DNA from 4 places in the Nocardioides salarius genome. Region 1 is predicted to be linked to each of the others. Evidence: predicted binding sites of a transcription regulator. Region 1 holds the regulator's gene; each other region holds the start of a gene.
What was found. The regulator LexA, encoded in region 1, represses DNA repair genes until DNA is damaged. The targets are predictions, from matches to a motif close to TCGAACANNTGTTCGA.
Positions count from the first base shown of each region.

Region 2: the regulator LexA is predicted to act here: its motif matches at 2,938-2,953, upstream of JOE61_RS02780 (DUF6504 family protein).
Region 3: the regulator LexA is predicted to act here: its motif matches at 3,114-3,129, upstream of JOE61_RS07600 (HNH endonuclease signature motif containing protein).
Region 4: the regulator LexA is predicted to act here: its motif matches at 5,180-5,195, upstream of JOE61_RS14675 (HNH endonuclease signature motif containing protein).

Region 1 is NZ_JAFBBZ010000001.1:1,353,842-1,361,000, reverse strand. Features, by position in the region: gene JOE61_RS06610 (ATP-dependent DNA helicase) at 1-453, shown strand, start outside; gene JOE61_RS06605 (hypothetical protein) at 564-1,040, shown strand; gene JOE61_RS06600 (DUF305 domain-containing protein) at 1,131-1,754, shown strand; gene JOE61_RS06595 (alkaline phosphatase family protein) at 1,839-3,152, opposite strand; gene JOE61_RS06590 (alkaline phosphatase D family protein) at 3,152-4,849, opposite strand; gene lexA (transcriptional repressor LexA) at 4,956-5,690, opposite strand; gene JOE61_RS06580 (LysM peptidoglycan-binding domain-containing protein) at 6,014-6,340, shown strand; gene JOE61_RS06575 (methyltransferase domain-containing protein) at 6,509-7,159, shown strand, end outside.
Region 2 is NZ_JAFBBZ010000001.1:563,103-570,261, forward strand. Features, by position in the region: gene JOE61_RS02765 (DNA polymerase III subunit alpha) at 1-642, opposite strand, end outside; gene JOE61_RS02770 (endonuclease) at 752-1,975, opposite strand; gene JOE61_RS02775 (SAV_6107 family HEPN domain-containing protein) at 1,990-2,445, opposite strand; gene JOE61_RS02780 (DUF6504 family protein) at 2,459-2,848, opposite strand; gene JOE61_RS02785 (hypothetical protein) at 3,035-3,538, opposite strand; gene JOE61_RS02790 (YbaK/EbsC family protein) at 3,636-4,121, shown strand; gene JOE61_RS02795 (phytoene desaturase family protein) at 4,144-5,445, shown strand; gene metF (methylenetetrahydrofolate reductase [NAD(P)H]) at 5,480-6,370, opposite strand; gene JOE61_RS02805 (polyprenyl synthetase family protein) at 6,459-7,159, shown strand, end outside.
Region 3 is NZ_JAFBBZ010000001.1:1,560,340-1,567,498, forward strand. Features, by position in the region: gene JOE61_RS07565 (hypothetical protein) at 1-402, shown strand, start outside; gene JOE61_RS07570 (TlpA family protein disulfide reductase) at 553-1,035, opposite strand; gene JOE61_RS07575 (hypothetical protein) at 1,196-1,384, shown strand; gene JOE61_RS07580 (hypothetical protein) at 1,493-1,654, shown strand; gene JOE61_RS07585 (HU family DNA-binding protein) at 1,735-2,028, opposite strand; gene JOE61_RS07590 (MerR family transcriptional regulator) at 2,118-2,399, opposite strand; gene JOE61_RS07595 (Hsp20/alpha crystallin family protein) at 2,573-3,004, shown strand; gene JOE61_RS07600 (HNH endonuclease signature motif containing protein) at 3,160-4,545, shown strand; gene JOE61_RS07605 (MoaD/ThiS family protein) at 4,580-4,855, opposite strand; gene JOE61_RS07610 (winged helix-turn-helix transcriptional regulator) at 4,962-5,723, shown strand; gene mshD (mycothiol synthase) at 5,734-6,585, shown strand; gene JOE61_RS07620 (alpha/beta fold hydrolase) at 6,516-7,159, opposite strand, start outside.
Region 4 is NZ_JAFBBZ010000001.1:3,028,234-3,035,392, reverse strand. Features, by position in the region: gene JOE61_RS14705 (FUSC family protein) at 1-52, opposite strand, end outside; gene JOE61_RS14700 (hypothetical protein) at 86-478, opposite strand; gene JOE61_RS14695 (HNH endonuclease family protein) at 631-1,287, opposite strand; gene JOE61_RS14690 (WS/DGAT/MGAT family O-acyltransferase) at 1,511-2,914, shown strand; gene JOE61_RS14685 (site-specific DNA-methyltransferase) at 2,924-4,108, opposite strand; gene JOE61_RS14680 (matrixin family metalloprotease) at 4,173-5,096, shown strand; gene JOE61_RS14675 (HNH endonuclease signature motif containing protein) at 5,259-6,539, shown strand; one part of gene JOE61_RS14670 (IS3 family transposase) at 6,831-7,110, shown strand; AL1L pseudoknot at 7,109-7,159, shown strand, end outside; one part of gene JOE61_RS14670 (IS3 family transposase) at 7,110-7,159, shown strand, end outside.

The DNA.
Region 1 (7,159 bases):
CTGACGATCCTGGCCCAGGGCGACGCGCAGCTGCCCGAGCTGGCCAAGCAGTTCGTCGAGGACCCCCACACGGTGCTCTTCGGCACCCTGTCGCTGTGGCAGGGCCTCGACGTGCCCGGCGACACCTGCCAGCTGGTGCTCATCGACCGCATCCCCTTCCCGCGCCCCGACGACCCGCTGATGAGCGCGCGGCAGAAGGCGGCCGACAAGGCCGGCGGCAACGGCTTCATGCAGGTCGCGGCCACCCACGCGGCGCTGCTGATGGCCCAGGGCGCGGGCCGGCTGATCCGCACCACCTCCGACCGCGGCGTCGTGGCCGTCCTCGACCCGCGGCTGGCGACCGCCCGCTACGGCTCGTTCCTCAAGGCCAGCCTGCCGCCGATGTGGACCACCACCGACCCGGCCGTGGTCCGCAAGGCGCTGGCCCGGCTGGCCTCCTCCGCGAAGGGCTGAGGCCCCCGCCGCGGGCTCGGGGTCCCGGCGGCGCGGGACGTCATACAGGCGGGACGTCAGCGAGCCCAGCGAGGTATGACGTCCGGGGGACCCGCTCCTAGGCTGGGGGCGTGCAGGTGGTGAGCTCGACGCCGACGGCCCAGGTGGCCCGGAGCCGTGGCACCGCGCCCGTGGGTGTCGGCCTGCTGGTCGCCGTCGCCGCCCTCGTGCTCGGGATATTGGGCATGCACGCGCTCGGGCTGCACGGCGTCGGCGTCAGCCACGGCGCCCCGGCCTCGGGGGTCTCCGTCGCCCCTGCAGCTGACTCGACCGGGACGGCCGTAGAGCACGGTGCCCACCACGGCACCGTGGCCGCGGCGGACGAGGGGCACGGCCTCCCGCACGGCGCCGCGGAGATGGTGGTGCTGTGCGCCGCCATGCTGGCCGCCGCCGCCGGCATGCTCCTGGCCCTGGCCGGCCTGCGGCACCGAGCACCGCCGGTGTGGGCCGAGCTGCGGTCCGCACTGGCCCTGAGGGTCACCTCCCGCGCCCGGCCGGGAGGCACGGGTCCACCAGCGGTGTGGGAGTTCTCCGTCGTCAGGTGCTGAGCAGCGCTGCGCCGCGCCCGACGTACGTCGGCTCCGCGCGGCACCGCCGCCCCGCACGATTCCCGGACCACCTGACACCAGGAGACACCCATGTCCCACCGCTTCACCCGCGCCCTGGGCGCGAGCCTGCTCGTCACCGCCCTCGCGACCTCCCTGGTCGGCTGCGGCGGCGAGGAGGCCGGCACCACCACGACCGAGCTCTCGGCCACCGAGCACAACGACGCCGACGTCGCCTTCGCGCGCGACATGGTCCAGCACCACGCCCAGGCGGTGGCCATGGTCGACCTGACCCGCGGGCGCGACCTCGACCCCGAGGTCGCGCAGCTGGCCGAGGGCATCCGCGACGCCCAGGTGCCCGAGATCGAGACCTTCAGCGACTGGCTGGGCGACTGGGACGAGGAGGTCCCGCCGACCATGCTCGACCACGCCAACGCCGGCCACGGTTCCGGTGACATGTCCGAGACCATGGAGGGCATGGACGACGCCATGCCCGGCATGATGTCGGGCGCCGACATGGACGCCCTGCAGGCCGCCGGCGCCGGTGACTTCCAGACGATGTGGCTCGAGATGATGATCGAGCACCACGAGGGCGCGGTCGAGATGGCCCGCACCGAGCAGGAGGACGGCCGCTACCGGCCGGCCGTCGAGCTCGCCGCCGAGATCGAGGAGAGCCAGGGCGTCGAGATCGAGACGATGCGCGACCTCCTCGGCTGACCGGCCCCCCGGAACGTCATACGGGCGGGACGTCAGCGAGCCGCGGGATGTATGACGTCCCGCGGCTCGCCCCGCTCCGCCGGCCTACAGCCGAGAGCGCCCGTCGTACCCGCCCCGCGGCGGCTTCAGCCCGAAGAACGCCCCGACGGTGGGAGCGACGTCGGTGGTGCGGGCGTGGCGCGGGGAGACCTTGCCGGGGGTGACCGAGCGGTGCCCGCCGCCGATGAAGAACGGGATGGCGCGGGTCGCGGGGTGGCCGTGGTTGCCGGGGATGGGGTTGGAGAAGACGTCGGGGTCGCTGAAGCGCCAGCCGGCTTGGCAGAAGACCACCACGTCGCCCGACTCGGGGCCCAGGCGCAGCCAGTCGGCGCGGCGGTCCCAGGCCTTCAGCACGCCGGGCACGTCGGCGGCGATGCGGCGGATGCGGCGTACGGCCTTGTCGCGCTGGGCGCGCGGGCCGGTCCAGTAGACGAGGTCGGCGCCGCCGTTGTCGGCGATCGCGAAGCGCCCGGCGAGGAACGGGTCCTCGGAGAGCGGCCCCTGCAGCGAGACGATGCGGTCGGGGTAGGACCAGTCCATCGAGTGGTCGGCCAGCACGATGACGATCGAGTGCTCCCAGCGCCCCGAGCTCTTCAGCTCGGCCACGAAGTCGCCCACGAGCCGGTCGGTGTTGACCAGCGCGAGCCGGCGCGCGACCTCGAGGGTGGTGGGCCCGGTGAGGTCGGTGTGCCCGAGCCGGTCGACGTCGCCCAGGTTGACGAAGACCAGGTGCGGGTCGAACGTCTCGACCATGTCGAGCGTCGCGCGCATCGTGAACTCGTCGGGGGCGTGCCCCGAGATCGGCACGATCGGGAACGGCTCCCAGCGGTGCGTGGCCCGCTCGCCGAAGATGCCGTAGAGGTACTCCTTGCTCAGCACCGTGCCGGTGCGCAGCCCGCGCCGGTTGAGGCGTTCGATGACGGTGGGGAAGCGCAGGTCGGAGGGCTGGTCGAGGGTGCGGACGTCGCCCAGCTCGCGGTCGTAGACGGCGTTGGCCGGCACGCCGCTGCGGTCGGGCCGCACCCCTGTCATCATCATCGTGTGGTTGGGGATGGTCTCCATCACCGGCATCGAGGTGGCCCGCGGGTGGTGCACGCCGCCCTCGCGCAGTGCCAGCAGGTGGGGCGTCAGGCCGCTGTCGATCTCCTCGGGCCGGCAGCCGTCGACGACGAGCACGTAGGCGCGCTTGCGGGTCGCGGGGCCGGCGGCCACGGCCGGGTCGAGGCCGGCGAGCGTCGAGAACGCCAGGCCCGAGGCCGCGGCCGTCAGGACCGTACGCCGCCCGGCGCGGATCTCGCCGAGCCCACGGTCGAAGGGCGCCTGGCCGTCGGTGCGGCGGGGCGTGCTGGGCTCACACATCAGCGGTCTCCGACCGGGGTCGCCACACGCCGCACCGTGCCGGTGCCGGCGAGGGTCTCGAACGACGCGTCGTGCGTCGCGGTGGTCTGCTTGTCGTCGCGCGCGCCGATCACGAACCAGTCCATCTGGGTGCGCTCGGCGGTGATGTCGAGCACCGAGAAGCCGTGGTCGTCGAAGTTCAGGTACTTGATGTGGCGGTTGTTGGCCTGGATCGCGGCCTCCACCACCGGGGTCAGCGCGGGCTGGCCGGTGATGTCCTTGAGGTTGTTGGAGGTCACCGAGGAGCAGACGAGCTCGACGCCGACCGAGTCGCCGAGCACCGGGTAGGCCGAGGTGTCCAGCGGCAGGTCGCAGGCCCAGCCGGAGTGGATGTCGCCGGTCACGAAGACCACGTCCTTGACCTGGTGGTCGCGGATGTGGGCGAAGACCTCGCGCCGGTCGGCGGTGTAGCCGTCCCACTGGTCGACGTTGTACGGCGCGCCGTCCTGCGGCAGCAGCCCGGTGACGTTGTTGACGGGGTCGATGAGCTCGTTGGGCAGGTCGGCGAAGGTGACGGGCGCGATCATCACCGGGTTGCCGATCACCTTCCACTGCGGGGCGTGGTTGCCCCGGGTCAGGGAGTCCTTGAGCCACTCCATCTGCCGGTTGCCGGTGATGGTGCGCAACGGGTCGTTGACCTCGGCGTCGACGACCGGGGTGGCGACCTGCTGGGAGCGGTAGGTGCGCAGGTCGAGCATGCTGATCTCGGCCAGGTCGCCGAAGCGCAGCCGCCGGTAGAGCCGGGCGCCGTCGCCCAGCGAGGCGGTGCCGTCCATGCGCACCGGCATCCACTCGTCGTACGCGCGGTGGGCGCGGGCGCGCCGCTTGAGGTAGTCGCCCTCGCTGTCGTCGTGGTTCTCGGCGTTCTTGCGCCACTGGTCGTTGGTGACCTCGTGGTCGTCCCAGGTCACGATCCAGGCGTACCTCGCGTGCAGCGCCTGCAGGTCGGGGTCGGTCTTGTACTGCGCGTGCCGGCGGCGGTAGTCGGACAGCGAGACCATCTCGCGGGCCGGGTCGTGGGCGCGGACGTCGACGTTGGACTGGCCCATGCCGTACTGGCCGGGGGCGTACTCGTAGAGGTAGTCGCCCAGGTGCAGCACCGCGTGCAGGTCGTCGCGCTCGGCGAGCAGCCGGTAGGCGCTGAACCAGCCGGCCTGCAGGTTGGCGCAGGAGACCACGCCGAAGCGCAGGTTGTCGGGCGTGGCGCGATTGGCCGGGGCGGTGCGGGTGGTGCCGACGGGGCTGCGCTGGCCGCGGGCGATGAAGCGGTAGTAGTAGGTCGTCGCGGGCCGCAGGCCGCGCACGTCGAGCTTGACGGTGTGGTCGCGCGCCGCGCTGGTGACGAAGCGGCCGCGGCGCACCACGTCGCGGAAGCGGCGGTCGGTGGCGACCTCCCAGCGCACCCCCAGCCGCGGGCCCTTGCCGGAGCCCGGGGTGGCGGCGCGGGTGGGGGTGACCCGGGTCCAGATGAGCACCGCGCGCGGCAGCGGGTCGCCCGAGGCGACCCCGTGGGCGAAGACGTCGTGGCGGGCCCGGGCCGCCTGGGCGGCCGGCAGGACGCCGCTGCCGACGGCGATCGCGGCGCTGCCGGCGCCTCCGGCGGCCAGCACGGTACGCCGGGCGAGCGAGGTCGAGGTCGGGCTCTGGGGTGGGGTCACGCCTCATCCAACGACGAAACCCCGCCCGCGTGACGCGGACGGGGGTGTCGACACCGACTGTTCACCGTCGGTTCGACGGCGGGTCGGTGAGGGTCGGTGGTGGGGCTCAGACGCTGCGCAGCACGGCGGTGACGACGCCCAGGATGGAGGCGTGGGTGCCGTCGATGGGCTCGTAGGCGTCGTTGTGGGGCAGCAGCCAGACCTTGCCGTCCTTGCGCTGGAAGGTCTTGACGGTGGCCTCCTCGCCGATCAGGGCGGCGACCATCTGGCCGTTGCTGGCGGTCTGCTCCTGGCGGATCACCACGTAGTCGCCGTCGCAGATCGCGGCGTCGATCATCGAGTCGCCGGAGACCTCGAGCAGGAACAGCTGGCCGTCGCCGACGAGCTGCTGCGGCAGCGGGAAGACGGCCTCGACGCGCTCCTCGGCCAGGATCGGGCCACCGGCGGCGATCCGGCCCACGACCGGCACGTAGGAGGCCTGCGGCATCGTGTTGCCGATGTCGGTCTCGTCGACCGAGCTCTCGTCGGCCGAGGAGATCGCCTTGCGCCGGGCCATCAGCTCGGGCAGGAAGACCTCGAGGGCGCGGGGGCGGTGGGGGTCGCGCTTGAGGAAGCCTTTCTCCTCGAGCACCTTGAGCTGGTGGGAGACGCTGGAGGTGCTGGTCAGGCCGACGGCCTGGCCGATCTCGCGCATGCTCGGCGGGTAGCCGCGGGTCTCGATGGCCTCCTTGATGCAGGCCAGCACCTTGACCTGGCGCGGGGTCAGACCGGTCGCGTCAGGGGGCCCGTCGGGCAGCTCTGCGACGCCCCGCTTGCGGGGGCCGCCGTCCTTGGTCGCCATCGTGTGCCTTTCGTGCGCGAGGCCCGAGCCGGGGAGTCCGCTCGGATGGTCGTGGGGCCACGGTATCGCCGCGCGCGCCCGACTTCAAACATCTGTTCGACTGCGTGTCGCGAGGCGCCGGGCGTCACCACCGTCTCGAACAATTGTTCACCGGACCCCTTGCGTGCATCGAACACCTGATCTAGTCTCGCTCATGTGTTCGATCGAACACCTGGTCGATCCGGCGCCTGATGGCCGGCTCGAGCGGGACTGTCGGTGGTCGTCGGTAGACATCACCTCGCAGCGATCGACCACCCGACCACCCCCTTCCCCAGGAGGTCCAGATGAGCACGATGACCCTCACTCCCGCCCTGTCCACCACCGTCCGGCTGACCCGCCGCGGCCGGCTCGTGGTGCTGGCGCTCGGCCTGCTGCTCGTCGCCCTGGTGGGCGTCGTCCTGGCCGGCGGCTCGGTGGCCACCAGCGAGTCCGGTCCCACCCCGGCGACCGAGATGATCACCGTCGGCACGGGCGACACGCTGTGGGCGATCGCCGCCGAGCGTGCCGAGGCCGGCGACGTGCGTGAGGTCATCGAGCGCATCCAGCGGCTCAACTCCCTCGACGGTGGCCTGGTGGTCACCGGTCAGCGGCTGGTCGTCCCGGCCGGCTGAGCCGGACGCCCGGGCGTGAGGTCCGGGCACGGCGGCCACCTGGCCGCCCACGATTTTCGCCGGTCGCCTCGACCCCGGCCGGCGAAACCAGGGGAAAGACGAGGGGCGGGCCCGCAGTGGGCCCGCCCCTCGCGCCATGTCCGGGTGCGCCTCGGTCAGGGTGGGGGCATGGGTGCGGCTCGCGACGACGACGTGTTCGAGGAACGACTGGCGCAGTGGCAGGCCTGGTGCGAGGCGCCGTGGGGCCGGCTGCGGTTCAGCGTGGTGCGCGAGACGCTGCGCCGCCAGGCCGAGGCGCTGGGCGGGCCCGGCGGCGGGCTGCGGGTGCTCGACGTGGGCGGAGGCGACGGCCGCGACGCGGTCGCGCTGGCCTTGGCCGGTCACCACGTGACGGTCCTGGACCCCGCCGCCTCCTGGCTCACCGAGGCCCGCTCGCGCGCGGAGTCGGCCGGGGTGGGGGAGCGGCTGGTGACCGTCGAGGGGTCGATCGACGACCTGGGCGCGGTCGGCGGCGGCTTCGACCTGGTGCTGTGCCACTTCGTGGTGCACTACCGCCCCGCCGAGACCGGCGCTGCCGACGTACGACGTCTGGCGGGGGCGCTGCGCCCCGGCGGACGGGTCTCGGTGATGGCGCCCAACCCCGCAGCCCGGGTGCTCGGCCGCCTGGTGCGCGAGGGCCCGGAGGCGGCGCTCGAGCAGCTCGAGCGCGACGACATGGAGTCGGCCACCTTCGCCACCACCGCCCGGGCGGTGCCTCCCGAGGAGGTCGAGGGCCTCCTGGTGGACGCCGGGCTCGAGGTGGTCGGCCGGTACGCCGCT
Region 2 (7,159 bases), 790 kb from region 1:
GGCATGCCGGGTCGAGCCGGGGCCGTCGCCGGCCAGGCGGTGCGAGACCACCTCGACCTGGAGGTTCTCGCGCGGCACCAGGGCCCGCCAGCGCTCCAGGGCGGCCCGGGCGTGGTCGCGGCGGCGCACGGCCGCCGCGGCCCCGACCTCGGAGGCGGGGCCGAGCAGCACGACCAGGTCGCCGGAGCCGAGCAGCGCCGCGACCTCGGGGTCCTCGGGGTCCAGGACCGGGGTGCCGCGCTCGCCGGCGAGGTGGGTGGTCGAGAGCACCCGGCACAGCGCGGCCCAGCCGCCCCGCCCGCCGCCGGGGCCGGCGGCGTGGGCCAGCAGGGTGACCCGGGGCAGCCGCGGGTCGCGGAAGACGCCGCCCCGCACCGGGGTGCGCCCGCGCCCGGGCACCGGCGCCCGGCCCTCGACGGGGGCCGGGCGGTGGGCCAGGTCGACCCCGAGGACCGGGCTGATCCCGGCCTGCAGGCACGCCTTGGCGAACTTCACCGCACCGTAGGTGCCGTCGCGGTCGGTCAGCGCCAGCAGGTCCATGCCGAGGTCGGCCGCGCGCTGGACCAGCAGGTGCGGCAGCGAGGCGCCGTGCTGCAGGGAGTAGCCGGAGGCGACGTGCAGGTGCGGGAACGGGTCGGGCACGGGTCGGTCCACCTCTCGCGTCGGCTCGACCCTGACGACAATCTTCTCGAACTCATGTTCGAGAAGACGTCCAGCCTAACCCCGCCGCGTCCCCGGCGCCAACCCGCCCTCACCAGATCGCGGCGACCCACTCCGGACGGTCGACGAAGGGGTTGCGGTTGCCCTGCCAGGTCTCGAAGATCGCGTCGTTGCGGGCGCGCTCGAAGGCGTCGGGCGGGTCCTGCTCGTGCCAGCGCAGCAGGGTCGAGAGCCGACCGAGGTGGCCCAGCGCGTCGAGGTCGCGCCGGCCCACCTGCTCGGAGACCTCGAGGTCGGCGAAGCCGTCGCCGCCCTCGTAGCGCACCGCCATGTAGAGCACCATCCGGGCCACGTCGCCCTTCACCGCCTCGCGCGGCTCCCAGGAGTCGGCGTCGCGGTAGGTGTCGGCGGCCTCGCCCTGGGGGCTGCCGCCGTCGTCGAAGTCGAGGCTGGAGCGGTCGGCGTTGACGCTGACGTCGGCCGGGCGCACGTGGTGCAGGTCGGTGCCGGGGCCCGCGGCGGTGCCGAACCCGCCACGGCTCTGCGGCCACACGTGCTCGCGGTTCCACTCCTCGGGGTCTCCACCGTTGGCGTCGCCCGGCACGCTGTCGCCGGTGTAGAGCTCGATCACGCGACCGGGCGCTGCGGGGTCGGCGTCGGTGTCGCGCAGCGCCTCCCACAGCTCGTCGTAGCGCAGCCGCTCGACGTCGGTCGAGACGATCTCGTGCAGCGCGCGAGCCAGGTCGTCGCCGGAGCGACCCTCGGCGTCGGCGTAGTACTCCTGCACCACCGCGGGCAGGTCGCCGGCGGCGCTCGGGGCCGGGGTCGGTGGCGCGGCACCGACGAGCGCGACCGCGTCGACCTGCTTGAGCCCGGCGGCCGAGAAGTACGACGCCCGCTCGCCGCCGAGCACCACCTCCGCACCCAGCAGCTCGGGGTGCGAGGCCAGGCCCCAGGTGCTGCGCAGCGGGGCGGGCAGCTGGACCAGGAGCATCCGCGCCGGGTCGCGCTCCCCCGGGTCGTCGGCCACCGCGAGCGCCAGGTCGGAGGAGAAGGGGCCGCGCACCACCTCGCCCGGGGCGACGGGCTGGCCGACCAGGTGCCCCCGCACGCTCAGCGCCGTGCCGTCGGGGCTGGCCAGCGCCTGCGCGACGGCGGTCGCGCCGGCCGTCGCGACGGGGTCGAGCAACGTGCGCGCCCCGCCCGCGGACCCGGCCTCCTCGGCGGGCTCCTGGCCGGCGCAGGCCGGGAGCAGCCCCAGGACACCGACGAGGAGGAGGACGCCGAGCCGACGCGGGGCGAGGACGGGAGGCATGGGCCCAGCCTGCCTCACCCGGCGCGGGCGATGCGCTCCTGGAGCGGCGGGTGCGGCACCAGCCCCAGGCACTGCTCGACCACGGCGAGGAACCGGTCGGCGTCGCGGACGAGGTCGTCGGCCTCGCGCTCGGTGACCGCCCGCGAGGAGCCGGCCTCGGCCGCGGCCCGCTTGGCGGCGCCGGCGGAGAAGAACGTGGCCCACTCGGCGAGCTCGGGGGCCACCTCGGCCAGCAGCACCCAGGCGTTCTTCTGGGCCCGGCGGCGCGGACCGGCGGGCCGGGCCCGCGCGGAGAGCAGGGCGGCGGCCGAGCGCAGCGCCGACACGTGCGCCCCGGCGTAGCGGGCCGGGACCTCGGGGGTGGCCATCGCCTCGCTGAGCGACTCCGCGGCCCGGGCGAGGTAGGAGTGCGTGGTCACCGGCAGGGCCTGCGGGTGCGGCACGGGCGCGGAGAAGGAGGAGCGGGTCATCACCGGCACCCCGTCAGTCCGCGCAGCCGACGAGCAGCCACTGCCCGGCGTCGACGTCGAGGGCGAGGTCGAAGACCCCGCCGGCGTCCTCGGCCCCGCGCACCGCGGCACCACGCCCGGCCTCGACGCGCCACAGCGCGCGCTCGGCGAGCAGCTCCTCGAGCGGGCGGGGGCGGGCCGGCCGCTCGGCGCTCGAGCCGTCGGCGGGCTCCTCGGACCCCAGCACCGCCCGCACGCCGGCGTGGCGCCACCACTCCCCGGTCTCCACCCAGTGCTCCAGCACCGAGCGGACCTTCCAGAGCCGCCCGCGCCACAGGAACTGCTCGGGGACCATCGTCTCGGCGCCGGCCAGCTGGCCGCACCGCACCTCGACGGGCTCGTCGTAGCGTCGCATCAGCTCCATCACTGCCACCTCTCCGGCGCGCCGGGCGCCAGGTCCGCCTGGAGCCCCCAGCGGAGGCGGGGTCGAGGTCGCCCCCGCCGGGAGCATGTTCGAATCTGTGTTCGAACTTGTTCCCAAGGTACACGCCCCCACCGACAGTGGGTCAAGGATCGTGGCGGGGCCCTGTGGAGGAGCGCCGCCGACGGCTCAGGAGGCGGCGATCCGGTCGTGCGTGGCGCTGAGGTAGCGGTCGGTGTCGGGGTGGAACATGGTGACCAGGATCGCGACCTCGACCACCAGCGAGAGGTAGCTGAGCACCACGAAGACCTGGGGCGGCTCGACGCGGATGCCGCTCAGGGTCGCGACCGCCGTCATCACCACCAGCACCGCCAGGCACACCCGCGCCCAGTGGTGGCCGTTGCGGAAGAAGACCAGCAGCACCCCCATCAGCATCGCCATCACCACGAAGAGCACCGCGGCGACCGGGAAGAACTGCGGGACCGCGATCGGCTGCTCCTCGATCAGGTAGTCGAGACCCTGCCGCTCGAGGATCTCGGCGGCCGAGCGGTGCCCCCGCGCCCAGTTGAGCACCAGGTCGTCGCGCAGCACCGCCGTCAGGACCACGGTCAGGGCCCCCAGCGCCAGCAGCACCAGGTGCAGCCGCAGGCACGCCCTCAGCGCGCGCGGTCGTTCCAGGCGGTCGTCGTCCATGACGGCCCTCTCTCGTGCGTGGTCTCGTGCGTGGTCTCGTGGTCCGGGGGCGGCAGCCGGGTGCGGGGCACCCGGTGCGAACTCTAGGGTCGCAGCCATGAGCACCGAGCACCCGGGCATCGCCCGGTTCCGCGCCGAGCTGGCCCGCCTGGGTGGGCACGGCGAGGTCGTCGTCCTGCCCGACGCCGTCCACACCGCCGCGCTGGCCGCCGAGGCCCTGGGCTGCGAGGTGGGCGCGATCGCCAACAGCCTGCTCTTCGACGCCGGCGGCTCGCCGGTGCTGGTGCTGACCTCGGGCGCGCACCGGGTCGACGTGCGGGCGCTCGCCGAGCGCATCGGGGTCGAGCGCCTCGCCCGGGCCGGCCCCGACTTCGTGCGCGAGCACACGGGGCAGGTGATCGGCGGGGTCTCCCCCCTCGCCCACCCGGCGCCGGTGCCGACGTACCTCGACGAGTGGCTGGCGCGCCACGAGGTCGTCTGGGCGGCCGCGGGCCACCCCGCCGCCGTCTTCTCGACCTCCTTCGAGGAGCTGCGCCAGATGACCGGCGCCGGCGTCGTCGACGTCGAGGCCCCGCCGGCCTGAGCCGCCTGGCTAGTCTGTGCCCGTGGCGAGGGTCGTGGTGGTCGGGGGCGGGTACGCCGGCCTCGCCACCGCCGGCCGGCTCGCCAAGACCGGCCACGACGTCACCCTCCTCGAGCGTGCCGCGACCCTCGGCGGGGCCCTGGGCTCGGTGCACGCCGACGGCTACCGCTGGGACGCCGGCCCGACGTCGACGCTGCTTCCCGCGGTGCTGCGCGACCTGTTCCGCAAGACCGGGCGCCCGCTCGAGCGCGAGCTCGACCTGGTCGCGCTGGAGACGGTGCGCACGCACCGCTTCGTCGACGGCTCCGAGCTGGCCCTGCCCGGCGGGTCGCGCTCGGGGCAGCTGCGGGCGGTGGAGGAGCTCTCCCCCGGCCAGGGCCAGGCGTGGCTCGACCACGTCGCGGCCTACACCGACGACTGGGAGGTGCTGCGCCGCCACTACCTCGAGCAGCCGTGGGAGCGCACCTCGCTGCCGGCCGACCTCAAGGAGCGGCTGGGCTCGCGCGAGACCCTGCAGCGGCGGCTGCGCCGCACGCTCAAGGACGACCGGCTGCGCGACGTCGCGGCCCACCCCTTCGTCACCGACGGCCACGCCGTCCGCGACGTCCCCGCCTGGATGGGCCTGGTGGCCTACCTCGAGCAGCGCTTCGGGTCCTGGACGGTGCCCGGCGGGATGGCACGGGTCGGCGAGGTGCTCGCCGCGCGGATGAGCACCCGCGGGGTCGACGTGCGCCTGCGCACCGTCGTGCGCGACGTCGTGGTGCGCGGCGGCCGGGCCGTGGCGGTCAGCACCGACGACGGCGAGGTCGACGCCGACGTCGTCGTCTGCGCGATCGACCCCCGCGGCCTGCCGGCACTGGCCAGGCTGGTCGAGCGCACCATGCCGGCGATCCCGCCCGTCGTGTGCCACGTGGGGCTGAGCGGTGACCTGCCCGAGGTGCCCCACGAGCTCGTGCTGCACGGCGACCCCACGCTGGTGGTGCGCACCGGCGGCGAGGCCCCCGACGGCGGCGCCGCCTGGACCGTGCAGGGCCGCGGCCGCCTGGCCGAGGACGTGCTGGTCGCGCTGGCACGGCACCGCATCGACGTGCGCGGCCAGGTCGTCACCCGGGTCGACCGCTCCCCGCGCGACCTCGTCGAGGCCTGGGGCGGCTCACCGCTCGGCCTGCTGTGGCAGGGCCGGGCCACGGTGCAGCGCCGCCTCGGCCCCGACACGCCCGTGCCCGGTGTGTACGCCGCCGGCGCGCACGCGACACCGGGCGCGGGGCTGCCCTTCGTGGGGCTGTCGGCGGCCCTGGTGGCCCAGTGCGTGGGACCCGCCTGACACCGCGGCGACGGCCACGGCCCCTGCCGGCCCGTCAGGGGCGGACGTCGAGCTTCTCGAAGATCTCGCGCGTGGCCTTCGACCGGTTCAGCGTGTAGAAGTGCAGCCCCGGTGCTCCGCCCTCGAGCAGCTCCTGGCACAGCTCGGCGGCCTGGGTGATGCCCTCGGCGCGCATCGAGACCGGGTCGCCGTCGTGGGCGCTGATGCGCTCGACCACGTCGGCGGGCACGTCGGTGCCGATGAGCTCGCCCTGGCGGCGGATCGCCTGCAGGTTCAGGATCGGCATGATGCCCGGCAGGATCGGCAGGTCCACGCCCCGCTCACGCACCCGCTCGACGAGCGAGAAGTAGTCGGCGGCCCGGAAGAACATCTGGGTCACGGCGAACTCGGCGCCGGCGCGGGCCTTGGCGACAAGCACGTCGGCGTCGTGCTCGAGCGAGGCCGACGAGGGGTGCCGCTCGGGGAACGCCGCGACGCCGATGCGGAACTCGCGACGGGCGGCGACCAGCTCGACCAGCTGGTCGGCGTGGTCGAGGCCGCCCTCGGTGGGCGTCCACTCGGCGCGCGGGCCCTCGGTGGGGTCGCCGCGCAGGGCCATCACGTGGTGGACGCCGGCGGCGGCGTACTCGTCGAGGATCTGCTCGAGCTCGGTGCGGGTGTGCCCCACGCAGGTCAGGTGGGCCATCGGCAGCATCGAGGTCTCGCGCGCGATCCGTCCGGTCAGGCGCACCGTGGTGCCGCGACTGCTGCCGCCGGCGCCGTAGGTGACCGAGACGAAGGTCGGGTCGTAGGGCTCGAGCGCGCGCACGGCGTCCCACAGCTGGGCCTCTCCGGCCTCGTCCTTGGGCGGGAAGAACTCGAACGAGAAGGAGCGCCCACCCGCAGCGATCAGGTCGGTGAGCGCACGTCCGCGGCCGATGGTCATGGCGCCGATTCTATGGAGCGCCTGCGCACCTAGGGGTGGGCGTCCACCCAACGGCGCCAGTTCTGGGTACGTCTCCTACTGTGATGCGGTGAGCGACTCCCCCGCCCCCGCGGCCTCCACCACCTGGGACGCCGACGGCTTCCGCGACCAGGTCCAGGCCGCACTGGAGCAGTTCCTCGACCGGCAGGCCGACCGCCTGGCCCCGCTGGGCCCCGACGCGGAGCGGCTGCTCGCCGAGGCCCGCGCCGTGGTCGCCGGCGGCAAGCGCCTGCGCGCCGCATTCTGCTGGTGGGGCCACCTGGCCGTGGCCGCACCGGTCGACGAGCAGGCACTGGTGCGCGCCTGCGCCGCGCTCGAGCTGCTGCACGCGAGCGCGCTCGTGCACGACGACCTGATGGACGCCTCCGACACCCGTCGCGGGCGCCCGGCCACGCACCGCGCCTTCGAGCGCGAGCACCGCTCCGACGCCTGGCGCGGCGACCCGGAGCAGTACGGCGCCGCCGCGGCGATCCTGCTCGGCGACCTGCTGCTGTCGTGGTCCGACGAGCTGCTGCGCGGCTGCGGGCTGCCGCTGCCGCGCGTGGTCGCGGCCCTCGAGGTGCTCGACCTGTGCCGCACCGAGGTGATCGCGGGGCAGTTCCTCGACGTCTCGGTGCAGGCCCGGGGCCGCGCCGACGTCGACGCCGCGATGACGGTGCTGCGCTACAAGTCCGCGAAGTACTCGATCGAGCGTCCGCTCCAGGTCGGGGCGGCGCTCGCCGGCGCCGACGCCGCCGCGATGGACCAGCT
Region 3 (7,159 bases), 210 kb from region 1:
CCCCTGGAGGTGCAGCCGCCGGGCGGGGAGACGCTGGTCAACTTCGACACGATCCTGCACACGCAGGCCGAGCCGTTCACCGAGACCGTCCAGCTGCTCGGGCGACAGGTCACCTTCGACATCAGCCCGGCCAGCTTCACCTGGAGCCTCGGCAACGGCGAGACCATGACCACCACCGACCCCGGGCGGCCATGGGCGCGCGGCGTGGGGATGGACCAGTACGTCTCGCACCGCTACACCGAGGCCGGCCCCGTCACGCTCGACCTCACCACCACGTGGGGCGCACGGTGGCGGCTGGGCAACGGGCCGTGGCGCGACGTCGACGGCACCGTCACCATGACCAGCCCCGCGCAGGACCTCCAGGTCCGCACCGCCCAGCCGCAGCTGGTCTCCTACGACTGACATCCGCGGTGTGCCAGCAACCGGACCCGACGCCCGGAAGGTTGCCAGCGCACCGCCGACCACCGGCCCGCAGCTCCGGCGGTGCGCCACCAACCGGACCCGGCTGACAAACGGTTGCCAGGTCACCGCTGCCCGGGACCGGCGGGCGGGTCAGTCCCCCACGACCGAGCCGAGGGTCGCCAGCACGGTCTCCTTGCGCGGCGCCCCCGCGGCGCGGGTGGCCTCGCGGCCCGACGCGTCGAGGACCAGGGTGGTGGGGGTGCGCAGCACGTCGAGGCGGCGTACGAGGTCGAGGTGGTGCTCGGCGTCGACCTCGAGGTGCACCACGCCCGGCACCAGCTCGACCACCTCGCTCAGCGCGCGGCGCGTCGCGCGGCAGGGCGCGCAGAAGGCCGACGAGAACTGCACGAAGGTCGCCCGCTCCCCCAGCTGCGCGTCGGGCACGGCCGCGACGACGTCGTCCCAGACGGTCCGCTCGGCCACGGCCGGCTCCGTGGCCGCTGCATCGGCGCCACCGGCAACGCCCCGCACCTCGTGGGTGCCGCGGAACCGCCCGTCCGTCAGAGCGCGGTAGGCGCCGAAGGCGAGAGCGATCACGACGGCCGCGAGGGCGATCCACAGTCCGGTAGGCACGTCCGCGTCAACAGCGCGTCACGGCCGCACATTCCACCTCGCGCCCCAGCGACCAGGGCCACGCCCACCGAGGTCTGGACCACCACCGGATTTTTACATCCGCCCGCAGTTCAGGCGACGAACTAGCGGGCATCAGGACAAGAAGACCTTGAAGGCCGACATGGACCTGCTGATCGCGACGACGCTCGTCGTCTGCCTGTGGTGCCTGGCGCCCCTGCCGCTGGCCGTCGCCATCGGACGCGCCTTCCGCGACGGCCACAAGCTCGACGTCCACCAGATCGAGGCGGCCCTCGCCACCCTCGGGCGGCCCGGAAGTGACAGGACGCGCTTCCAGTCTGACTGTGACTGAGGCATGATGGTCTAGTCCACCGCGCAGCGCTCCGCCATCCCCCTGACACACCGGCGCAGCGACCGCACAGTGGACCACCAGGCCGTTCCCCACCCCCCAGGGAGACCCGTGCTGACCATCGTTGCCATCGTCGCCCTCGCCCTCATGGCGTGGTCGATCCTGTCGCTCGTCGCCGGCATCGTCGTCGGCTCGCTGCTGCGCCGTGGCCAGCCGCCCGCCGACGTACGCCGCCACCCGGCGCCCCCGCGCCTGGTCCAGCCCGCCGCCTGAGCAGCGAGCACCCCGCCAACGACCGAGGGCCGGGCTCCGCGTGAAGCGGAGCCCGGCCCTCGTTGGCGTCAGTGGCTGGATCAGCCGGAGACGGCCTTCTTGAACGCGGCCGCGGCCTTGAAGCCGGGGACGGTCGTCGCGGCGATCTGCATGGTCTCGCCGGTCTGCGGGTTGCGACCCTCGCGAGCCGAACGCTCACGGGGCTCGAAGGTGCCGAAACCGGCGATGCTCACGCGCTCACCCTTGGCCACAGCCGAGACGATCGCCGACAGCGCGGCGTCGACGGCACGCTCGGCGTCGGCACCGGTCAGCCCGGTCTCCTTGGCCACGGTCTCGCGAAGCTCTCCCTTGTTCATGCAGTTCTCCTTCATCATGTTGCTCGTCGTGGGGTCCGTCGTTCACCGCACCCTAACCAGCAAACCCCCCGAAACCGCGACCTGGCGGGCCTTTCTCCCGGTTTTTCTCAGTCTCGGCGCCTCGAGGCGAGCTGTGAGCGCAGCCGGCGCACCTCCGCCTCGAGCTCCAGCACCCGCGCCACCCCCGCCAGATTGAGGCCGTCGGCGAGCAGCTCGCGGATGCGGTGCAGCACCTCGATGTCGGCCTCGCTGTAGAGCCGGTTGCCGCCCTCGGTGCGGTCGGGGTCGAGCAGGCCGCGCCGCTCGTAGACGCGCAGGTTCTGCACCTCCATGCGCACCATCTGCGCCGCCACCGAGATCGCGAAGACCCCCCGGACTCGCGCCGCCATCGCCTGCACCTCCGTCTGCACTGAATCTCAGAAAATTCTCAGCCCCGCCACTTGAGTCTGACCTACTGGATGGATTACAACAAACCTGTAACCACTGATACAGGTACGGCGGGCTTACGCAGACCGTCTGGACCATCCGACCAACCACCATCCGAACTCAAGGAGGACACCCCATGTTGCTGCGATCCACCGACCCCTTCCGCGACTTCGACCGCCTGACCCAGCAGCTGCTGGGGACGACGAACCGCCCGGCCGTCATGCCGATGGACGCCTGGCGCGAGGGCGAGCAGTTCGTCATCGAGCTCGACGTGCCGGGCGTCAACCGCGAGAGCATCGACCTCGACGTCGAGCGCAACGTGCTGACCGTGCGCGCCGAGCGCGTGGCCAAGAACGGCGACTGGGAGCGGTTGGCCTCCGAGCGACCCACCGGCGTCTTCAGCCGCCAGCTGGTCCTCGGCGACAACCTCGACCTCGACCGCATCGAGGCGACGTACGCCGACGGCGTGCTGCGCCTGGTCGTGCCGGTCGCCGAGAAGGCGAAGCCGCGCAAGATCGAGATCGGATCCGCCTCTCCCGAGCGTGAGACCACCGCCATCGAGAGCTGAGTCCGACCCCTGCACACCGCCTACGGCCGCCCCGCTCGGGGCGGCCGTTGGCGCGTCTCCGGCCGCGCCCCACGAGGCTGTGGACTGGGAAAAAGTTCTCCACAGATTGTCGAACTGGTGTTCCCATCGGGCCTTGGGGTTGGGAGAATGAACCCATGACGGTCCAGGCGCTCCCCACCCCCACCGCAGCCCCAGCGGTGAGCGAGGCGAGCGCCCACCTGGCCCGGGCCCACGAGGTCGCGCTCGAGCGGGTGCACCGCGACGAGCTCGCCCAGCTGCTCACCACACTGGCCACCCTGGAGTCCCAGACCGAGGCGCTGCGCCTCAAGGTCCTCGCCGAGGCCGAACGCCGCCAGGTCGCCACCGACGAGGCCGCCACCGGCACCGACGCCTGGGCCGCCGCCCTGACCGGCACCACCCGCGAGATCAACGCCGGCGGACTCCACCTCGCCCAGCTCCTCAAGACCAAGTACCACCACACCCGCGAGGCCTACGCCGCCGGGCAGCTGCGCGCCGACCAGGTCCGCGTCATCGTCCGCGCCGCCGAACAAGCACCCCTCGAGACAACGGTCGAGCAGCTCGCGGCCGCCGAGGAGGTCCTGGTCAACAAGGCCACCGGCATCGGCACCAGGTCAGGCCGCCCCATGAACGCCAAACGCCTGCGCCAAGCAGCCCGACGGATGCTCGACATCGTCGACCGCGACCTGGCCGACAAGCACGAAGCGATCATGCTCGGCCGCGAGTCCCGCCGTGCCAAGCACGAGACCTACCTGGCGCTGCACGACAACGGCGACGGCACCTACTCCGGCAAGTTCACCATCCCCGAGCTGCACGGCTCCCTGCTGCGCACCGCACTGGAGACCCTGTCGGCACCCCGGCGGCTCAACAAGACCCGCACCAGCGCTGAGGGCGAGACCATCTCCGGCTACGACGAGTCCGCGCCCACCGGCCCCGGCCACGGACTCTCCGGCTGGGAAATCGCAGGCAACGCCCTGTGCGAGCTCATCGAACACCTGCCCACCGACGGCTGGAACGGCGCCAACGCCCTCACGATCCTGGTCACCATGACCGCCGAGGACCTCACCCACGACCTCACCCAAGCCGGGAAGCTCGACCCCGCCGACTGGCCCGACTGGCACGGCCCCGACGAGACCGGCACCGCCAAGCTCGACACCGGCATCCGCACCGCCGCCGGCGACCTCCGCCGCCTGGCCTGCGAAGCCGGCCTCGTCCCCGCCGTCCTCAACACCAAGTCCGTCCCCCTCGACCTCGGCAGGACTCGAAGGCTCCACAGCCACCACCAACGAAAAGCCCTCGCACTCGTCCACGACACCTGCGCCATCGGCACCTGCGAACGACCCTTCGCCTGGTCCGAGATCCACCACCTGATCCCCTGGTCACACCACGGCGACACCGACCTCGACGCCATCCCCCTCTGCTCCTGGCACCACCACCGCGCCCACGACCCACGATGGCACCTCACCCACCACCCCCTCCGCGGCTGGGAGCTGCGCGCCCGCGAGCGCCGCAGGAGATCCTGACGCGCCGCACGGCCGCTTCCCGGCGTCCAGCCGCTCAGCCGCCGGCGAAGGGCGGCAGGAACTCCACGGTCGCGCCCGGCTCGACCCGCACGGAGCCCGGATCCTGGCTGCCGACCGGCTGCTCGCCGATCAGCGTCGAGCAGACCGCGAGCACCCGCTCGAGGTCGGTGCCGGGGTGCAGCGCGACCGCGCGGCGTACGACGTCGGCGAGCGTCAGCGCGCCGTCGACCTCGAGCCGGTCGGAGCCGGTGCCCGCCGCGTGCTTGGCCCCGGCCCAGTAGTGCACGTGCACCACATCTGTCTCGTCCACGTCGCTTCCTCCTGCGCCCGGTGCTGCCTTGGGTAGTATTCAACCCGGATCACCGACCGGAGCCCAACGATGCGTTCTGGTCCCCCGCACACCGGAGGGACCCACCGTGAGCACGATTCTCCTCCTGACCAGCGCCCTGCAGCCCTCGGCCGAGGTGCTCCCCGGGCTCGCCCTGCTGGGCCACCAGGTCCGGGTGCTGCCGCCCGAGGGCAGCGCGCTCCTCGAGGCGCCCGACGCCGACCTGCTGCTCGTCGACGGCCGCCAGGACCTCGCCCACGCCCGCGACCTGTGCCGCCTGATCCGCACCACCGGCAGCGACCAGCCGGTGCTGCTCGTCGTCACCGAGGGCGGGCTGGCCGTGGTCAGCCACGACTGGGGCATGGACGACGTGGTGCTGCACACCTGCGGACCCGCCGAGCTCGAGGCCCGCATCAAGCTCGGCATCGGTCGCCTGGCCGCGCGCCGCGACGCCGACGACCCCGAGAGCCACCTGATCCGCTCCGGCGAGGTCACCGTCGACGAGACGACCTACACCGCCCGCATCGGCAAGCGCCCGCTCGACCTGACCTTCAAGGAGTTCGAGCTCCTCAAGCACCTGGCCCAGCACCCCGGGCGGGTCTTCAACCGCCAGCAGCTGCTGCAGGAGGTCTGGGGCTACGACTACTTCGGCGGCACCCGCACCGTCGACGTGCACGTGCGCCGCCTGCGCGCCAAGCTCGGCGTCGAGCACGAGACGCTCATCGGCACCGTGCGCAACGTCGGCTACCGCTTCGTGGTGCCGGCCAAGGACGCTCGCGCCGAGGCCGACGTGCGTGCCGTCACCGAGCCATCGCGGGAAGCCGGGGTCACCGAGCCGGCCTCTGGCTAGGCTCGGGGGAATGGACTCCCTCCACGACGCCCGCCAGATCGAACGGGTCGCGGCCCTCTCGGAGGCCGCCGACGGCACCGCTCCGCTCGACGAGGCCACCTTGATGGCGCTGCGCCACCCCGACCGGTTCCGGTCGTGGGTCGACGGTGACGCCGTCGCCGTGCTCGTCGACGGGCAGATCTCCCTCGTCGTCGCCCCCGACGCCCGCGGTCACGGCCTCGGCGCCAAGCTGCTCGAGCGGCTGATCGGCGAGGTCGGCCCCCAGGTCGCCCTCGAGGCCTGGTCGCACGCCGACCACCCCGCCGCGCGCCGCCTCGCCGAGCGCACCGGCTTCGAGCGCGCCCGCGAGCTGTGGGTGATGCGCCGGCGTACGTCGACCCCGCTGCCGCGCCTCGAGCCGCCCCCGGGCGTGCGGCTGCGCTCCTACACCGACGCCGACGCCGACGCGGTGCTGCGCCTCAACGCCGCCGCCTTCGCCGCCCACCCCGAACAGGGCGCGATGGACGCCGAGAACCTCGCCGAGCGGATGGCCGAGCAGTGGTTCGACCCCGCCGGGCTGATCCTCGCCGTCGACACCTCCGAGGGCGCCGAGGGCCGCCTGCTGGCCTTCCACTGGACCAAGCGGCACACCCACGACCTCGGCGAGGTGTACGTCGTCGGGGTCGACCCCGACGCGCAGGGCGCCGGCCTGGGCCGGCTGGTCACCCTCGCCGGCCTGCACCACCTGGCCGACCTGCAGGTCAACGAGGTGATCCTCTACGTCGAGTCCGACAACGCAGCGGCGATCCGGGTCTACCGCGACAAGCTGGGCTTCACGCACGCCTCGGAGGACACCCACGTGATGTACCGACGCCCGTCCTGAGGCCGCGGGATCGCCGCGAGCTCGGCGACCGCCCCGTGCACCAGATCGATGAGCAGGTCGGGGTGCTCGGTGACCGGCTCGTCGCCGACGCCGGGCAGGCTCAGCCACCGCGCCCCCGGCACCTCGACGCTCGAGGACGCCGCCCCCTGGTCGGACCGCTCGGACCGCTCCCCGGCGGCCGCCCACACCGGCACCGTGAGCAGGCGCAGCCGCTCGACCACGGCCCGGGCGGTGTGCTCGTCGGGGGCCAGCAGCACCAGGCCGGCCACGGCCTCGGGCCGGGCCAGCGCCATCTCGACGGCCAGCGGGGCCGCGTCGCCCTCGGCGACCACCAGCAGCGCGCGCCGCTCGGTGGCGCGCAGCGAGTCGACGACGTACGCCGCGTCGGCGCCCTCGCTCACACCGGGCAGGTCGGCCAGGTCGGGGGCCAGCAGGCGCACGCTCCACGAGCCGAGCGCCAGCAACGGCGCCCACACCTGGGCGCCTGCTCCCCGGCGGTGCAGCAGCACGACCGGCGCGCCCTGGTCGTCGCCGGCCTCGTGCACGCGCAGCAGCGGGCCGGCCTCGGCGCGCG
Region 4 (7,159 bases), 1.7 Mb from region 1:
GCCCGCGCGCCAGACCGCGGTTCCAGAGCTCGTCGATCGGGGCCGCTGCCATGGCTCGATCCTGCCACCGCCGGGCGGCACGGGCTCAGCCGGCGCGACGGGCGTACTTGATCGCCTGCTTGAGGTCGGCGAGGTCGCGGTACCAGACCTTGACCTCCTTGCGGCAGCGCACCCGCCCGATCTTCTTGGGGTACTCCTGGCACTCGGCCATCGCCTCGCTCGTCGTGGGCGGGAACTGGGTCGAGCCGTCGTAGTGCTGGATGCCGAAGCCACCGTCGGCGTTGCCGGTCACGCGCACGATCGTGTCGGGCGCGGGAGCGCGGGTGTCGCGCGCGGACTCGGTGGCCTGCGCGGCGCCCACCACGAGGCCGGTGCAGACCGCGCCGGCGCCGAGGGCCACCACCAGTCGGCGCCCCGCGCCGGCTCGCGGGCCCGGGCGGGTCTGGTGGGCGGGACGGTGCTGGGTGGAGGTGGTCATGTCTGCTCCCGAGGGGTCCGGCACCGGCGGTTCCGGTGCTCGTCGGGAACGCTAGGAGCCGCTGCGCCCCGCCGTCGGTGGGCGACGGGCCCCTGGGGACGGCCCCGCCCCGGACCCGCCCTGTGCACGCTGACCGGCCAGTACGCCGGAGCTCAGCGCGCCAGGGTCACCGTGATGGTGGTGTCGCTGCAGCCGGAGGCCACCGACGACAGCGCCGACCGCTCGGCGGCGTCGACGCTCAGGCGCCAGCGGTGCTTGACCGCCACCCACTCGCGCACGTAGCGGCAGACCCGCTGGGCGGGCAACCAGTCCGCCGGGTCCTGGTCGCTCTTGGACTGGTTCACGTTGTCGGTCACGCCGACCAGGCTGCGGTAGTCGTCCAGGTCGTTGGCGAAGGCCTCGCGGGTGGTCGAGGACCATCCCGAGGCGCCCGAGTCCCAGGCCTCGGCGAGCGGCACCATGTGGTCGATGTCGACGTCCGAGGGGTCGGTCCACGAGACGCCGTCGTAGTAGGAGAACCAGCGCCCGCCGGTCAGCGAGCAGCCCGAGCCCACGGTGACCGGGTCGTCGGCCTCGGCGATCAGCACCTCGTTGCGGGTCGAGCAGCCGTCGCCGTCGGCGTCGGTCCAGTGCTTGAAGAGGGTCCGGCTGTAGCCGGTGCGCACCTCGGAGGCGCCCACCAGGTCGCCGATCGCCACGCTCAGCGGGGCGGAGTACTGCTTGGCGGCTGCGGCGGCAGGAGCGGCACCCACCGCGGGCAGCACCACCGCCGACCCGCTGGTGAGGAGGGTGAGGACCAGGGCGGTCACGAGTCGGCGCAGCACAAGAGCTCCCGGTGGGACGAGCACCGGCTCCCGAGCGAGCCGACGCGGTGCGCCCGATGCTGGCAGCACCGACGGGCGGCTGGGAAGGATCGCGATGAACTCGAGGCGGCGTGCCCGTGACTTCTCCGCCCGACATAGGTTCTCCTTGTGGCCCCCGTCACGTCACGGGGGCACGACGCCGTACGGCGCCCCGAGCGAAAGGCACATCGTGGTCTCAGCCATCGACCCCACCGCCACCGGCTTCCTGCTGGCGGAGAACCGCAACATGCCGATGCACGTGGGTGGGCTGCAGCTCTTCGAGAAGCCCGAGGGGGCCGGCCCGGAGTACATCCGAGAGATGTACGAGGCGATGCGCGACGTCGACGAGATCGCGCCGCTCTTCCTCAAGCACCCGCACCGCTCGGTGCGCACCGCGGGCCAGCTGGTCTGGAAGCCCGACCTGCAGTTCGACGCCCACCACCACGTGCGGCACAGCGCGCTGCCGGCCCCGGGGCGCTACCGCGAGCTCTTCGAGCTGTGCTCGCGGCTGCACTCCACCCGTCTGGCCTGGGAGCGCCCCCTGTGGGAGGCGCACGTGATCGAGGGCCTCGAGGACGGCCGCGTCGCGCTCTACACCAAGACCCACCACGCGCTGGTCGACGGCGTCTCGGCGATGCGGCTGCTGCAGAGCGTGCTCACCACCGACCCCGACCTGCGCGGCATGCCCGCGCCGTGGGCCGCCGGCCCGCCACGCAGCCGGTCGGGTCGGGGGGTCGAGGCGCCGTCGCTGCCGCAGATCCCGGTGGCCGCGCTGCGCAGCGCGCTCGCGCTGACCGCCGAGGCGGCGGCGATGCCGGCCGCGCTCGTGCGCACCCTCAGCAAGGGCGTGCGCAACGAGACCTCGGCGGTCTCCTTCCACGCCCCCCGCACCATCTTCAACCAGAGCATCACCGGGGCCCGCCGCTTCGCCGCCGAGGACTGGCCCATCGAGCGGCTGCGCGCCATCGGCAAGGCCACCGGCACCACCATCAACGACGTGGTGATGGCCATGTGCAGCGGCGCGATACGCTCCTACCTGCTCGAGCTCGACGCCCTGCCCGACACCCCGCTGGTGGCGATGGTGCCGGTGGGCCTCAACGCCAAGCAGTCGCAGATCGCCTCGGCCGAGGGTGGCAACGCGGTGGGCGCGGTGATGGTGCAGCTGGCCACCGAGCGCCCCGACCCCGCCGACCGGCTGCGCGCCATCCACGACTCGATGCAGGCCGGCAAGGAGGCCCTGTCGTCGATGACGCAGGTGCAGATCCTGGCGATGAGCGCGCTGGGCCAGGCCCCGATGATCCTGGCGCCGCTGCTGCGGATGCAGGGCATCGTGCGACCGCCGTACAACCTGATCATCAGCAACGTGCCCGGGCCGCGCACCACCCACTACTGGAACGGCGCGCGACTGGTCGGCACCTACCCGCTCTCGATCCCGATCAACGGGATGGCGCTCAACATCACCTGCACGTCGTACGACGGGCGCATCGCCTTCGGGCTGACCGGCTGCCGCCGCACGGTGCCGCACCTGCAGCGGCTGCTGGTGCACCTCGAGGACGAGGTCGCCGCGCTGGAGAAGGCGGCCGGGGTCGGTTGAGGCGGCGCCTCAGGCGGGAGGCACTTGCTGGGTGAGCTCGACCAGCCCGCCGCCGTGGCGCTCGGCGACCGCGCGCAGCCGCGCCCGGGTGATGTCGGCGACCGTGGCCAGGCCGGCCTGGGCGGCGTTGGAACCGGGCCGGGTGGGCTCGGCCCGGTTGACGCTGAGGCAGGTGCGGGTGCCGCCGTCCTCCTCGTTGAGCAGGGCGACGGCGTGGCCGGTGGTGCCGCTGCCGGCGAAGAAGTCGAGCACCGCGACGTCGTCGGGCATGGTCTGCAGGATCCGGCGCAGCAGCCCGGTCGGCTTGGGCGACTCGAAGACGTGGCCCACCAGCTCCTTCAGCTCGGCCACGGCGGTGTCGGTGGAGCCGACCTCCTCGGCGAGCCAGATGGTGGTCAGCTTCTTGCGCCGGCCCGGGTGCAGCCAGTCGCGCTGGAAGACGTCGACGCGCTCGCCGGTGCGCCCCCGCACGGTGCGGCAGACCAGGTCGTCGGCGCGCTGCTCGATGAGGGGGCGGCTCCACCGCCACACGGCGGGGCGGCCGTCGCCGAAGACGGGACTGACCTCGACGCCGCCCTCGAAGGGCAGCGTCGACACCCGACCGGTGCCCGGGTCGCCCCACACGCTGAAGTGCAGGGTGCGCGCGGTGACGGGGTTGAACTTCTTGTTGGTGTTGCGCAGCGGCAGCTCGCGGTAGCGCCGGCCGCTCTCCTCGTGCAGCAGCGCGAAGTCGCGCTCGTCGACGGTCTCCGCGCTGGTCGCGCTCAGCGCGCAGCGCGCCGGGTCGAGGGCGTAGACCAGCAGGTACTCGTGGCTGGTGGCGAAGCCGCGCCCGAGCTGGCGGCCCTTGGGGTTGAGGTTGACCACGACCTGCGCCACGAACGACGCCTCGCCGAAGACCTCGTCGAGGAGCAGCCGCAGGTGGGCGGCCTCGTGGTCGTCGATGCTCACGAAGAGCGCCGCCCTCGCCGACATCACACCGCGCGCCAGCTCCAGGCGCGGTCGCATCATCGCCACCCACGCCTGGTGCCGCGAGGCGCCGGCACCGCCGCGGATGTCGTCGCTGTAGGCGAAGTCGTTGCCGGTGTTGTAGGGCGGGTCGATGTAGACCAGGTCGAAGACCTGCTCCCGGGCGGCCAGGTCGGTGAGCACGTCGAGGTTGTCGCCCTCGACGAGGGTGTTCCAGGTGCCCACCAGCCGACCCTAGCCGCACTCCCCGCGCTCCGGCCGTCACCAGCGGTCGGGGACCATGGGCACCATGGGGTTCTGGCAACGACGGGCGCAGGCGCGGGCCCAGCGGCGGTGGGTGCGCGACATGGAGCGCCGGCTGGCCGAGCTCGACGGTCTCGACCCCTCCTTCTTCGACGACGCCCGGGGCCCCACGCACGGTGAGCTCTACCGCGCCGGCGGCCTCGGCTCGACCCCCGACCCGTCGCCGGGACGACGCGGGCGGCGCTCGCGCGGGCCGGTGCTGCCGGGCCTGCTGGTCGCCGCGGTGCTCGCCGGGCTGATCGTGGCCCGCGACCCCGGCGCCACCGGCACCCGGGTGCGCGAGCTGCTCGGCAGCAACGAGCGGCTCGGCGAGATCGTCGGCATCGGCGACGGGGACGGCGAGTACGCCTTCGTGCGCACCCAGCGCGGCAGCGACGAGCCGGTGACCTGGTCGCCCTGCGAGGAGATCCCCTACGTCGTGAACCCCGACGGCGCCCCGGTCGGCTGGGAGGAGCTGGTCGAGGAGTCGGTCGAGACCGTCGCCGGGGCTTCCGGCTTCGTCTTCGACGACGAGGGGCTCACTGACGACCGCGACTTCGACCGGCGCTCGGTGGCCGCCGGCTCGGCCAGCCCGGTGCTCATCGGCTGGGCCGACGAGGACGAGGTCCCGGGCCTGGAGGGCGAGGTCGCCGGCCTCGGCGGCAGCGCCTGGGAGACCCGTCAGATCGGGCCCGAGCGCTTCGTGACGGGCATGGTCGCCCTCGACACCGACACCTTCGACCGGCTCGCCGGCCAGCGCGGCGGCGAGCAGGCGATGCGCGCGATCCTCGTGCACGAGCTGGGCCACGTGCTGGGCCTGGCCCACGTCGACGACGACACCCAGCTCATGTACGGCGGCAACCTGGTGCGCACGGACCTCGGCGACGGCGACCTCGAGGGGCTTGCCCGCCTCGGTGCCGTCGGCTGCTGAGGCCGGCCGAGCAGTCAGTTTCGCACCACCGACCAGTCACTTTTGCACCATCGACCAGTCACTTGTGCACCGAAGAGATCATCTCGAAAAAAGTTTCGATCTGCCTGTGGAAAACGGCTTCTGACCTGGTGCTTTGTCGGTGGGCCCTGAGATACTTTACTCATGGCCACCACCGCGACGCACCCCATCGGAGGTGCTGTCGCGCGGGTGCACTCGGCCCTCGATGACGTGGCTGGTACGCCGGTGTGGTCGCTGAGCCAGGAGGCCACCGCGCAGACGTTGGTCGAGGTCTCTCGGGCCGAGGCCCGGTTGGTGGAGGTGCGCTCGCAGCTGTTGTCGCACGCTGAGACGGTGGCGGTGGCGGAGACGAACGCGTCGCCGTCGGTGGCGGTGTGGCACTCCAACGCGACACGGTCGACGAAGCGGGAGTCGTTCCGCCAGGTGCGTCTGGCGGCGGGTCTGGATCGGTACGAGCTGGTGCGGGAGGCACTGGGGCGTGGCGATGTCATCGCGGAGCAGGCGTCGGTGATCTGCACAGCGCTCGACGAGCTGCCTGACGACCTCGAGCCGTCGATCTTGGAGCAGGCGACCAAGGCGCTGGTTGCGTTCGCGGAGGTCCACGACGCGAAGGCGCTGCGGGTGCTGGGCCGTCGGATCCTCGAGGTCGTCGCGCCGGAGGTGGCTGAGGCCTGGGAGGCCGAGCAGCTGGACCGCGAGGAGCGGGAGGCGGAGAAGTCGGCGGTGTTCCGGATGCGTGAGGACGGGCACGGCCGGATCAAGGGCTCGTTCACGGTGCCGCAGCTGGTGGGTCAGATGTTGGAGCGGGCGCTGCTGGCGTTCGCCGCCCCGAAGCACCAGATCGCGAACCGCACCGCCGACGGTGCGGACGAGGAGGGCGAGCACGAGGAGCAGGCGCCGGTGCCGGTACGCCGCCCCACCGCGCAGCGGCTCGGTGCCGCGTTCGTCGAGCTCATCGAAAGGCTCGACCCCAAGGAACTACCCAAGGCAGGTGGCGTGAACGCCACCGTCGTGGTGACCATGACCCTCGACTCCCTCAAGGATGGCCTTGCGGCTGCCACCCTCGACACCGGTGACCGGATCAGCGCCGCCACCGCGAGGCGCCTGGCCTGCGAGGCCGGCGTCGTCCCTGTCGTGCTGGGCGGCAAGAGTCAGCCGCTCGACGTGGGCCGCGCGAAGCGGTACTTCACCCCGGCCCAGCGGGTCGCGATGGGTATCCGTGACGGAGGCTGCACCGCCCGGGGCTGTGATGCACCGCCGGCGATGTGTCACGCCCACCACGACGACCCGTGGTCGTGCCACGGCCACACCGACCTCGCCCGCGGGCGGCTGTTGTGTCCCTTCCACCACCGCCGGATCCATGACCCGGAGTACGAGAGCGACGTCGGGGCTGACAACCAGGTCACTTTCCACCGACGAACCTAGGAGCACTCCGCTCCCGGCGCCGTTGGTTGAGCAGCGAGGGCCGAAGGCTCGAGCGACGCCGAAACCCGGTGAGTCCATGGCGTACGGCGAACACGGTTGCGGTCTGCGAGTCACTCACGGGGTCTCGGCGTCGCTCGTCGCTAGCGCTCCTCCCTGCTCGACCAACGGTGCTGCGGTGCGCCGTTGGTTGAGCAGCGAGGGCCGAAAGCTCGAGCGACGCCGAAACCGGGTGAGCCCATTGTCGCGTGCCGGGTCTGATGGAGGCTCTCATTCCACGGAAGGATGAGAGTCATGGCAGCACCGAGGAAGTATCCCGAGGAGCTTCGGGAGCGTGCAATCAGGATGGCGGTCGATCTGCGGCGTGACCCGGCGACCAGGACCGGCGCACTGAAGCGGGTCGGCGATCAGCTGGGGATCAACGCTGAGACGTTGCGCAACTGGGTCTCCCAGGCCGAGGTCGACGAGGGCCACCGTCCCGGCGTCAGCAGCACCGAGGCGCAGCGCATCGCCGAGCTCGAGCGTGAGGTCAAGGAGCTACGGCGGGCCAACGAGATCTTGCGGACGGCCTCGGCTTTTTTCGCCGCGGCGGAGCTCGACCGCAAGCTGAAGTGACCACGGCG